3 regions of the Pantoea trifolii genome follow, and region 2 is predicted to be linked to each of the others. Evidence: riboswitches for the same ligand, from Rfam matches in the RefSeq annotation. Region 2 holds a riboswitch; each other region holds the start of a gene.
What was found. Region 2 has a riboswitch for thiamine pyrophosphate ahead of thiM (hydroxyethylthiazole kinase). Riboswitches for the same ligand answer to the same signal wherever they lie in the genome.

Region 1 (3,677 bases), 2.5 Mb from region 2:
TAATCATTGATAAACAGGCGTGCCCGATACTGTTTGCCAAGCGCAATCGCCTCGCGCACGGCATCTTCCACCTCATGATCTTCACAATCTTTGATGCGCAGCTGAATGGTGCGCACACCGGCTTCCAGCAAGCGCGCGATCCATTCCACGCTATCGACAACCGGATACAGCCCCAGTTTTGGGGCCGTGGCAGGAAAGGTGTCGGTCATACATTTTCCTCTTTAAGGGTATCGGCAGCGTGATAAAGCCCGCCGCCACGATTGCGGAAGGCATCTGACATTTGCGCCATACCAATCTCAATCGGCTGGGCTTCAGCCTGCTGGCGGGCGGCAAACTCGCGCACTTCCTGAGTAATTTTCATTGAGCAGAATTTCGGGCCGCACATTGAGCAGAAGTGCGCCACTTTGCCTGATTCCTGCGGCAAAGTTTCATCGTGATAGGCGCGTGCGGTGTGCGGATCGAGCGCCAGATTGAACTGATCTTCCCAGCGAAATTCAAAACGCGCTTTCGACATCGCATTGTCGCGGATCTGCGCGCCCGGATGACCTTTCGCCAGATCCGCTGCGTGCGCGGCGATCTTGTAGGTGATCAGCCCTTGCTTCACATCCTCTTTATTCGGCAAACCGAGGTGCTCTTTCGGCGTCACGTAGCACAGCATTGCGCAGCCGAACCAGCCGATCATGGCCGCACCGATGCCAGAAGTGAAATGGTCATAGCCGGGCGCGATATCGGTGGTGAGCGGGCCAAGCGTGTAAAACGGCGCTTCGTGACAATGCTCAAGCTGTTCAGTCATATTGCGACGAATCATCTGCATCGGCACGTGTCCCGGACCTTCAATCATCACCTGCACATCATATTCCCAGGCGATTTTAGTCAGTTCGCCCAGCGTATGCAGTTCGGCAAATTGTGCCTCATCGTTGGCATCCTGAATTGAACCGGGACGCAGGCCGTCGCCGAGCGACAGCGCCACATCGTAGGCGGCACAAATTTCACAAATCTCGCGGAAGTGCAGATAGAGGAAGCTTTCGGTGTGATGCGACAGGCACCATTTCGCCATAATCGAGCCGCCGCGCGACACAATGCCGGTCAGCCGGTTGGCCGTCATCGGCACATAGCGTAGCAATACGCCAGCGTGAATGGTGAAGTAGTCAACGCCTTGTTCCGCTTGCTCCAGCAGCGTGTCGCGGAAAATCGCCCAGTTGAGATCTTCTGCAATGCCGTTCACTTTTTCCAGCGCCTGATAAATCGGCACTGTACCAATCGGCACCGGGCTGTTTCGCAAAATCCACTCGCGCGTTTCATGGATGTAGCGGCCGGTTGAGAGATCCATCACGGTGTCTGCGCCCCAGCGCGTCGACCACACCAGCTTCTCCACTTCTTCTTCAATCGATGAACTCACCGCCGAGTTACCAATATTGGCATTTACCTTCACCAGGAAGTTGCGGCCGATGATCATCGGTTCGGATTCGGGATGGTTGATGTTAGAAGGAATGATGGCGCGGCCGCTGGCGACTTCCTGGCGAACAAATTCAGCGGTGATATTTTCCGGCAGATTAGCGCCAAAGCTGTGGCCCGGATGCTGCTGTAGCAGCACTTCACCGCGAATACGCTCGCGGCCCATGTTTTCACGCAGCGCAATAAACTCCATCTCCGGCGTGATGATGCCCTGTCGCGCATAGTGCAGTTGGGTAACCCGGCGACCCGCTTTGGCGCGGCGCGGTTGTGGCAGATATTCAAAACGCAGGTGATCCAAGCCTTCATCCGCCAGACGCTGCTGCGTGTAGCTGGAACTTAGCTGGCGGATAGTTTCACTGTCGTCACGTTCTTCGATCCAGTTGGCGCGCAGCCTGGCGAGTCCCTGATGCACATCAATAGTGGCTTGAGGATCGCCATAAGCACCGGCGGTGTCGTATACCGGCACCGCTTCATTCGGCTCATATTGCGGATGTTCTTTGCTGCCGCCGATATGTGTCGGGCTGAGCTGTATCTCACGCATCGGCACGCGAATATCCGCGCGGCTGCCGGTGATCCAGATACGTTTGGAGTTGGGGAAAGCGGTTCCCTGCAGGGAATCGATAAATTCTTGCGCCTGAGCGCGCTGTTCACGACGAGACGTTTTAGCAGACATAGCAAGTTTCCGGTAAAGGTTGGAAGTTGCTTGTCCAGAGTTCGGAAGGAGTAACAGCGACGATGCTGGGCGCCAGCTTGCAACGTGCTGATGATGTCTACTCTTGTTCCCTTCGCAGGTACTAACCTGATCAGGTTCCGCGGATCCCGAATTAACGGTCTCAGCCCCGGAGGGCACTCCGACAAGGTTGTGTTTTGTGGTTTAAGCTACTTTGCTTGCCATTTTGCACCTGGGCAGTGCTCGTGACCGTCACGTACTACGTGTACGCTCCGGTCCCTGCGCGCTGTCCGAGTGCAAACTGGCTGCGCACGCTACGCTTAAACCGCAAAATTTGGCTCTTCATGTTTTGAAGAGGCAATAAAAAAGCCCATTCAGCATAAGAGGGCTTTTCTTGAATAACAAGTTTTTTACAACTTCAGGATGTTAAGCCGGGCGGGCGATGACGCTGTCATTGGCCACCGGCGGGCGCGCCAGCTGGTGATCCCAGGCGAGCTGCACCAGCTTATCTTCCAGCGTAAAGCGCGATTCCAGCACTTCACCGACTTCGGAGAGCGCGGTTTGAAAATCCACGCAATTATCATCGTTAATCGCTTGCTGCAGATGGGTGTCGTAAAGCTGCATGATGCGATCGGTATTCGCCTCAAGTGCCGGATAAATCTGCGCGGCCACGATTAATGGGCTATCACCCTGCATCTCACTAATGATGTGTTCATACACGCTGAAATGGCCGGTAGACAGGTAATCTACCAGGTTGTGACAAAACGCATCCAGCGCCTGTTCATCCAGCGCAGTTAACGCATCTTTTTGTGGCTTCATGCCAATAAGCTCGTAGTAAGTGACGAGCAGCTGTCGACGGGCGCGCAGCCATGAATCCACCAATTCATTTCTGCCACCGACACGCTCTGTCAGGTTCTCTAACTGGTTAAGCATATGGGGCTCCAGGTAGGTTATAGTTGTTAATTACACACTTAATATTAGGATTTCAGCGTGCGATTTGACGCTAAGGACAACGATTAAGATGCAACGTGAGATCTCAAGCTTAGACGCTGGTTGGTGGGTTGTCAGCCATGAGCAAAAACTTTGGATGCCGCAGGGTGAATTGCCGCATGGCTTAGCCAGCGATTTTGGCCTGAACGGCAGCAACGGCATGTTGATTGGCGAGTGGCAGGGCGAGAATGTCTGGCTGGTACGCGAGTCGCGCCCGGACAGCATGGGCTCGGTGCGCCAACTGATTGATGAGGATGTCGGCCTGTTCCAAATCGCCGGGCGTGGCGTGCAGCTGGCGGAGTTTTACCGTTCGCATCGCTGGTGCGGCTATTGCGGCCATGAGATGCACATCAGCAAACGCGAATTTGCCTGCTTGTGCAATCATTGCCGCGAGCGCTATTACCCGCAAATTGCGCCGTGCATCATCGTGGCCATCCGTCGTGGCGATGAGATCCTGCTTGCCAATCATGCGCGTCATCGCAACAACATCTATACCGTGCTGGCAGGGTTCGTCGAAGTGGGCGAAACCTTAGAACAAGCGGTAGCGCGGGAAGTGATGGAG
Region 2 (3,677 bases):
CAAAATAGGGTGAATGGCGCGACGACCATAAATTTGATGTCTTTCTCGTCCTGGAAGATGTTGCCGTAACCGCCGCTGTAGCTGGGAAGATCGCTGTGATTGTCGTAGCGGGTGTAGTGCAGTTTGAATTGCGTGTCTTTGGCGCGGCCTTGCTGGATGGTGTAAACCAGATCGAGGTTCCACGCCGACTCTTTCAGGCGCTGGTTTTGGTCGTAAATCGGATTGGTGGAAGGCTTAGCGTCCCAGCCGTAGGCGTACGACGTACCGACTTGCCAGCCGGGTAATTGCCAGTGCCCCAGATCGACCATCACACCGGCGAATAGCGCTTTCTCACCGTTGGCGTTCCAGTCAGAGCGGGAATCCCACCACACATCCATGCGGCCATTTGAGCTGGCATAGGATGGCGTCATACGCTGCAGGAAGAAGCCCTGATTACCTTCGGCTTTTACCCAAGTGCCTTCAAGGCGGAAATCGAACGCGCCCAGCGTGTAGCCGAACGTCAGCGCCTGTAGCCAGGCGAGGCCATCATAAACATCGTTGACCTGGCCCACGCCGCTGTTGTCACGATCCTTCGCGCCGTAAAACTGATAGCTGGTGCGCAGTGGCGCATCGGCCAGCGGCAGCTGATAAGACGCTTTAGCAAAATACTGATCCATGTAATTCGCCGCCTGGCCGTAAGCGCCTTCCAGCAACAGCGAGTTTTTGAAATCATATTTGGCACCAAAGGATTGCAGCCACGGAATCTCCGTCACACCATCGGCTTTGCGGAAGTTGTACATGTCGCGATACCACGGCGCTTTGTATTCGTCTGTCCACATCCAGGAGACGGAAAGGGCGCCCGCATCGCTAAAATCGAAGACGGTGCCAGCCTCAACACCGCGATAAGTGCCGGGCAGGAAACTCCAGTGTGGTGCCAGCAGCGTCTGTCCGCTGGGTTGCAAATAGCCTGCGCGTAGCCAGTTATCCTGCCATTTTGCCTTGATCGCCGCTTTATAAAGACTTAAGCCACTCTTATCTCCGCTCCAGTCCTCATCCCAGCGTGTGCGGGCATTGCTGAAACCAATTTCATTCGGTGCCGCCGGGCCGCTATTGCTTAACTCCAAAGCGCTAAACGCCGCCAGATCGAGGCCAATTACATCACCGGCATAACCGGATGAGAAGTCAAGATTGGCGTTGGCAGAGGCGTGATGCAGATTGGCATCGTACTGACCATACGCGCCTTTTTGCGGATCCATCTCTTTACGATCGCGCTGGCGTTGCCAGTAAAACAGGTTGCCAGAGAGCGATGAGTCTTCGACAAAACCCGCAGCGTGGGCGCAGGGAACAGGCACAAACGTACCGGCGAACAGGGCAGAGATAATGGCCGCAGAAAGCGGCGCGCGTGGAATTTGACGCATAGCAAATCCTCCGTGATACTTCCATGAACAATTAATAAATCCGTATTGTTTCGTCATGAAACAAGTTGCGAGGGATGCTATTTTTCGCGACGCGAATTATCAATGGGGTTTATTACAAAGTATGACATGGCACGCAAAAAGAAGGGTTTTTAAGGAGTTTATTCAATCAGTTAGATGAACCTGTAAAATGTAAATTTGCGAGCAAGATCCACAGGCAAAGTGTCGATAGCTTGCTTTAATCTGGCTTGTTCCCTATGCTCGCCAACGTAGTTTTGACTCGGGGTGCCCCTCTAATACAGGGCTGAGATACACCCGCCGACCTGATCTGGATAATGCCAGCGTAGGGAAGTCAGATGCCTGACCGCATTCGCCTTCTTGATCGCCGGTTGGGAGCCTTATGAAACAGCCTGACCTTCTTTCCCCCGCGCAACTCGCGCACTCTTTGCAACTGCTGCGTCAGCAAGCGCCGCTGGTGCACTGCATGACCAATGACGTAGTGCAAACCTTTACCGCCAACGTGCTGCTGGCACTGCAAGCTTCGCCCGCGATGGTGATCGACCCCGATGAAGCGGCGCAGTTTGCCGGTTTTGCCGATGCGGTGTTGATCAACGTAGGCACCTTAACCTGCGATCGTCGTGATGCGATGTTGGCGGCGGTGCAAGCAGCGCAAGCGGCAGGCACGCCGTGGACGCTGGATCCGGTGGCGGTCGGCGCATTAACGCTGCGCACCACCTTCTGCCAGCAGCTGCTGAGCCTGCAACCTGCGGCGATTCGCGGTAACGCTTCAGAAATTCTCGCCCTGGCGCATCAGGCAAGCGGCGGACGCGGCGTGGACAGCCTGCATCAAACCGATGCCGCGCTGAGCGCCGCCCAGCAGCTGGCGCGTGATTACCACACCGTTGTGGCGGTGACCGGTGAAGTCGATTACGTCACCGATGGCGCGCGTACCCTGGCAATCCCCGGCGGCAGCCCGCTGATGACGCGCGTGGTTGGCACCGGTTGCGCATTGTCGGCAGTGGCTGCGGCCTTCACTAGCTTGCCTGGCGATCGCCTGCAACATGTGGCAGCGGCGTGCCGCGTGATGTCGCTGGCCGGTGAGCTGACAGCACGCCAGGTCGCCGGGCCGGGCAGCTTTGTTGCTGCCTTCCTCGATACGCTGTGGACGCTGGAGGTGAAAGCATGAAACGCATCAACGCATTGACCATTGCTGGCACCGATCCCAGCGGCGGCGCGGGTATTCAGGCCGACCTCAAAGCCTTCTCCGCATTGGGTGCTTATGGCACCAGCGTTATTACCGCGCTGGTGGCGCAAAACACCTGTGGCGTGCAATCGGTCTATCGCATCGAACCTGATTTTGTCGGCGCACAGCTCGATTCGGTGCTGGATGATGTGCGCATTGATGCCGCGAAGATCGGCATGTTGTCCGAAACCGCGATAGTCGAGGTGGTCGCCGAGCGGCTGAAACGGGCCAGCCTGCCGTTTGTGGTGCTGGATACGGTGATGATTGCCAAAAGCGGCGATGCGCTGCTGTCGCCAGATGCGGTAGCCAGCGTGCGCGAATTGCTGCTGCCGCAGGTGTCGCTGATCACGCCAAACCTGCCGGAAGCCGCCGCGCTGCTGGGACGCGCGATGGCGCAGGATGAGAAAACCATGTTGCAGCAGGGCGATGCGCTGCTCGATCTTGGCTGTGAAGCGGTGCTGATGAAGGGCGGACATCTCAGCGATGCCGAAAGCCCGGACTGGCTAATCACGCGCGAAGGACGCCAGCGCTTTACCGCGCCGCGTGTTAACACACGCCACACGCACGGCACCGGTTGCTCGCTCTCCGCCGCGCTGGCGGCGTTGCGTCCGCGTCATGATGATTGGGCGGCAACGGTGGCCGAAGCCAAGGCGTGGCTACAACAGGCGCTGTTGCACGCCGATTCGCTGGAGGTCGGCAAAGGCATTGGGCCGGTGCACCATTTCCATCAATGGTGGTAGGGCGTAACGCCAGATTGCCGCTTTTTCACTGCGCATCCGTCTGAAAAATGGAGTCAGCAATTTGCCAGCCTGGCGTTTTCCGGTCCAGGCTGTTGGGGGCGAATCGGCATTGGCCGGTTCCAATCCAGCCATTTATCAGGAGCGAACATGACGGACATCGTACAGTTATTGGGCAAAGAGGCGGACAGCCTTCTTCAACATCGCTGCATGACCATTCCAGCGGATAGCCTCTATTTACCAGGCGCGGATTATGTTGATCGCGTGATGATCGACAACAATCGTTCTCCCACCGTACTGCGC
Region 3 (3,677 bases), 2.0 Mb from region 2:
TTCTTCACGTTTGCAGCAGCAATTCATCCGCTTATGGCAAAGCTGTCAGGGGCAGGATCAGGAAACCACGCTCAACGAGCTGGCCGATCTGCTGCACTGCTCGCGTCGGCATATGCGCAACCTGCTCAATGCCATGCAGAGCGAAGGCTGGCTGATTTGGCAGGCGGAAGCGGGACGCGGCAAGCGCTCGATGCTGAGTTTCTGCTATACCGGCCTGGCGCTCCAGCAGCAGCGTGCTGAGGATCTGCTGGAGCAGGATCGCATCGAACAGCTGGTGCAATTGGTGGGCGATAAAAATCAGGTGCGCCAGATGATCGCGGCGCATTTAGGTCGCAGCTTCCGCCAGGGCAAACACATCCTGCGCGTGCTCTATTACCGTCCGCTGCCCAATCTGCTGCCCGGTTCGCCGCTGCGCCGCTCGGAAACCCATCTGGCGCGGCAAATTTTCAACGGCCTGATGCGCATAAATGAGGAAAAGGGGGAAATCGAACCGGATATCGCCCATCACTGGCAGCAAACCTCGCCGCTGCAGTGGCGCTTCTTCCTGCGCCCGGCGATACGTTTTCATCATGGCCGTGAACTGGAAATGGCGGATGTGATTGCTTCGCTGGAACGCGTGCGCAGCCAGCCGCTGTTTTCTCACATCAGTAAACTGGATTCGCCCGCACCCTGGACGCTGGATATCCATCTGAGCCAGCCGGACAATTGGTTACCGTGGCTGCTGGCCAGCGTCAGCGCGATGATCCTGCCGCGCGAATGGCCAACGCTGCGCCAGTTTGCGCGACAGCCAATTGGCACCGGCCCGTACAGCGTGGTGCGCAATCAGCAAACGCAGCTGAAGATCGCCGCCTTCGATGATTACTTTGGCTATCGCGCGCTGATTGACGATGTGTCGATTTGGGTGCTGCCGGAGATCAGTGATGAATTGGTGTATGCTGGAGTCAAACTGCAGGGCGAAACCGCCGACGAAAAATCGGAAGAGAGCCGTCTGGAGGAAGGCTGCTACTTTCTGCTTTACGATCAGCGCTCCGAGCTGGGCCGCGATGCGCATTTTCGCCGCTGGGTGAGTTATCTGTTTAATCCGATCGCCTTATTGAATCATGCTGGCGTCGGCTATCAGCGTTACTGGTTCCCCGCTTATGGCTTGCTGCCGCGCTGGCACCATCGCCGCGATCTCACGTCCGCCGACAAGCCAGCAGGTTTAATCCAGCTGACGCTGAGCTGGTACAGCCATCACGTTGAGCATGAAGGTATCGCCAACGCGCTGCGACCGCTGCTGGCGCAGCAAGGTGTTGAGCTGATCACCCGCGTCGTATGTTACGAAGAGTGGTTCGAGGGCGAAGGTGAGAGTGACATCTGGCTCGGCAGCGTAAACTTTACCCTGCCGCTCGAGTACGCGCTGTTTGCCCAACTGTTTGAGCTGCCGTTGATGCATCACTGCATCCCCATTGACTGGCAAGCCGATGCCGCACGCTGGCGGCAAAAGGATTTACCGTTGGCGGAATGGAGTAAGCAGCTGATCGACAGCGACTATCTGCATCCGCTGTTCCATCACTGGCTGCTGCTGGAAGGGCAGCGCAGTATGCGTGGCGTGCGCCTCAATACGCTCGGCTGGTTTGACTTCAAATCGGCCTGGTTTGCGCCGCCGGAGCTGTGATCCTTTCGCGCTGTCATATAAATGTCTAGAATGAGCCGTTCTCAACGGGGTGCCTTGAAATCAGGGCTGAGAGAAACCCGTCGAACCTGATCCGGCTAATACCGGCGTAGGGATTTGAGATGCCTCACTCCTCAGATCCTTTGCGACTCGACCTTATCTTCTCCTCAAGGAGCGCAAAGTGTTAAACAAAGTTCTGCCTGTGTTGCTGCTGGTTGCGGCACCGGCTTTCGCTGCCAAACCGGTTCTCACCGTTTACACCTACGATTCGTTTTCTGCCGATTGGGGCCCCGGTCCAGCGGTAAAAAAAGCCTTTGAAGCGCAGTGCGGCTGCGAACTGAAGTACGTAGCGCTGGAAGATGGCGTATCGCTGCTCAATCGTGTGCGCATGGAAGGCAAAAACAGCAAAGCCGATGTGGTGCTGGGGCTGGATAACAATCTGGTGCAGGCAGCGGAGAAAACCGGGCTGTTTGCCAAAAGCAGCGTTGATACCAAACCATTAACGTTGCCAGATGGCTGGCACAGCGACACCTTCATTCCGTTCGATTATGGCTATTTCGCCTTCGTCTACGATAAAAACAAACTGAAGAATCCGCCGAAGAGCCTGAAAGAACTGGTCGAAAGCCCGGAAAAATGGCGCGTGATTTATGAAGATCCGCGCACCAGCACGCCAGGTCTTGGCCTGCTGCTGTGGATGCAAAAAGTTTATGGCGACAACGCGCCTGACGCGTGGCAGAAGCTGGCACAAAAAACCGTTACCGTCACCAAAGGCTGGAGTGAAGCTTACGGCCTGTTCCTGAAGGGCGAAGGCGATCTGGTGTTGAGCTACACCACTTCTCCGGCTTATCACATTATCGAAGAGAAGAAAGAGAACTACGCTGCGGCCGAATTTAGCGAAGGCCACTATTTGCAGGTGGAAGTTGCCGCGCAGCTCGCCAGCAGCAAACAGCCCAGGCTGGCGCAGCAGTTCATGCAGTTTATGGTTTCTCCGGCTTTCCAGCAGACCATTCCCACTGGCAACTGGATGTATCCGGTGATCAAAAGCGATCTGCCAGCCGGTTATCAAGCTTTGCAGGTGCCCGCCAAGGCGTTGCAATACACGCCAGCCGAAGTGGCCGACCATCGCGCCGCGTGGATCAGCGCATGGCAAAGCGCCGTTAGCCGTTAATGTCCGGTTGGTTAATTCCCGGTAGCGCTGTCGCGCTGTTGCTGTGCGCGGTGGCGCTGCTGGCGTTTGGCGCATTGGTGATGGTTGCGCCGGCCACCGACTGGCGCGCGCTGCTCAACGACAGTTATCTGCATCATGTGCTGCTGTTCTCGTTCGAGCAGGCGCTACTGTCGGCGTTGCTGTCGGTGCTGCCCGCAATCTTGCTGGCGCGCGCGCTCTATCGCCGCCGTTTTCCCGGTCGCAACCTGTTGCTGCGCTTATGCGCCATGACGCTGGTGCTGCCGGTGCTGGTGGCGGTATTTGGCTTGCTCAGCGTCTACGGTCGCAGCGGCTGGCTGGCGCAACTGTGCGCGGCCATTGGCTTTAACTACCATTTTTCGCCGTACGGCCTGCAGGGCATTCTGCTGGCGCACGTCTTCTTTAACCTGCCGCTGGCGACGCGCCTGCTGTTACAGGCGCTGGAGAGTATTCCCGGCGAGCAGCGGCAAGTCGCCGCCCAGCTCGGCCTGCGCGGCTGGAATCTGTTTCATTTACTGGAATGGCCGTGGCTGCGCCGTCAGATTCTGCCGACGGCGGCGCTGATCTTTATGCTCTGCTTCGCCAGCTTCGCCACGGTGCTGGCGCTGGGCGGCGGACCGCAGGCCACTACGCTGGAACTGGCGATCTATCAGGCGCTGAATTTCGACTACGATCCGGGCCGCGCGGCGCTGCTGGCGCTGTTACAGCTGGGTTGTTGCTTGCTGCTGGTGTTGCTGAGCCAGCGCTTCAGTAAAGCCATTCCCACCGGCAGCCAGAGCATTCGCGGCTGGCGCGATCCGCAGGATTCATGGCAGGCGCGCATCAGCGATACTGTAT

Region 1: it holds a riboswitch for thiamine pyrophosphate, as region 2 does, so the genes downstream of both, thiC (phosphomethylpyrimidine synthase ThiC) here and thiM (hydroxyethylthiazole kinase) in region 2, are expected to answer to the same signal.
Region 3: it holds a riboswitch for thiamine pyrophosphate, as region 2 does, so the genes downstream of both, thiB (thiamine ABC transporter substrate binding subunit) here and thiM (hydroxyethylthiazole kinase) in region 2, are expected to answer to the same signal.

What each region holds. Positions count from the first base shown of each region.
Region 1 is NZ_JANIET010000001.1:285,834-289,510, forward strand. It holds gene thiE (thiamine phosphate synthase) at 1-209, opposite strand, end outside; gene thiC (phosphomethylpyrimidine synthase ThiC) at 206-2,128, opposite strand; TPP riboswitch at 2,219-2,319, opposite strand; gene NQH49_RS01285 (Rsd/AlgQ family anti-sigma factor) at 2,552-3,058, opposite strand; gene nudC (NAD(+) diphosphatase) at 3,147-3,677, shown strand, end outside.
Region 2 is NZ_JANIET010000001.1:2,743,798-2,747,474, reverse strand. It holds gene chiP (chitoporin ChiP) at 1-1,397, opposite strand, end outside; TPP riboswitch at 1,666-1,761, shown strand; gene thiM (hydroxyethylthiazole kinase) at 1,795-2,580, shown strand; gene thiD (bifunctional hydroxymethylpyrimidine kinase/phosphomethylpyrimidine kinase) at 2,577-3,377, shown strand; gene fbaB (class I fructose-bisphosphate aldolase) at 3,525-3,677, shown strand, end outside.
Region 3 is NZ_JANIET010000001.1:765,987-769,663, reverse strand. It holds gene sgrR (HTH-type transcriptional regulator SgrR) at 1-1,657, shown strand, start outside; TPP riboswitch at 1,693-1,788, shown strand; gene thiB (thiamine ABC transporter substrate binding subunit) at 1,836-2,822, shown strand; gene thiP (thiamine/thiamine pyrophosphate ABC transporter permease ThiP) at 2,822-3,677, shown strand, end outside.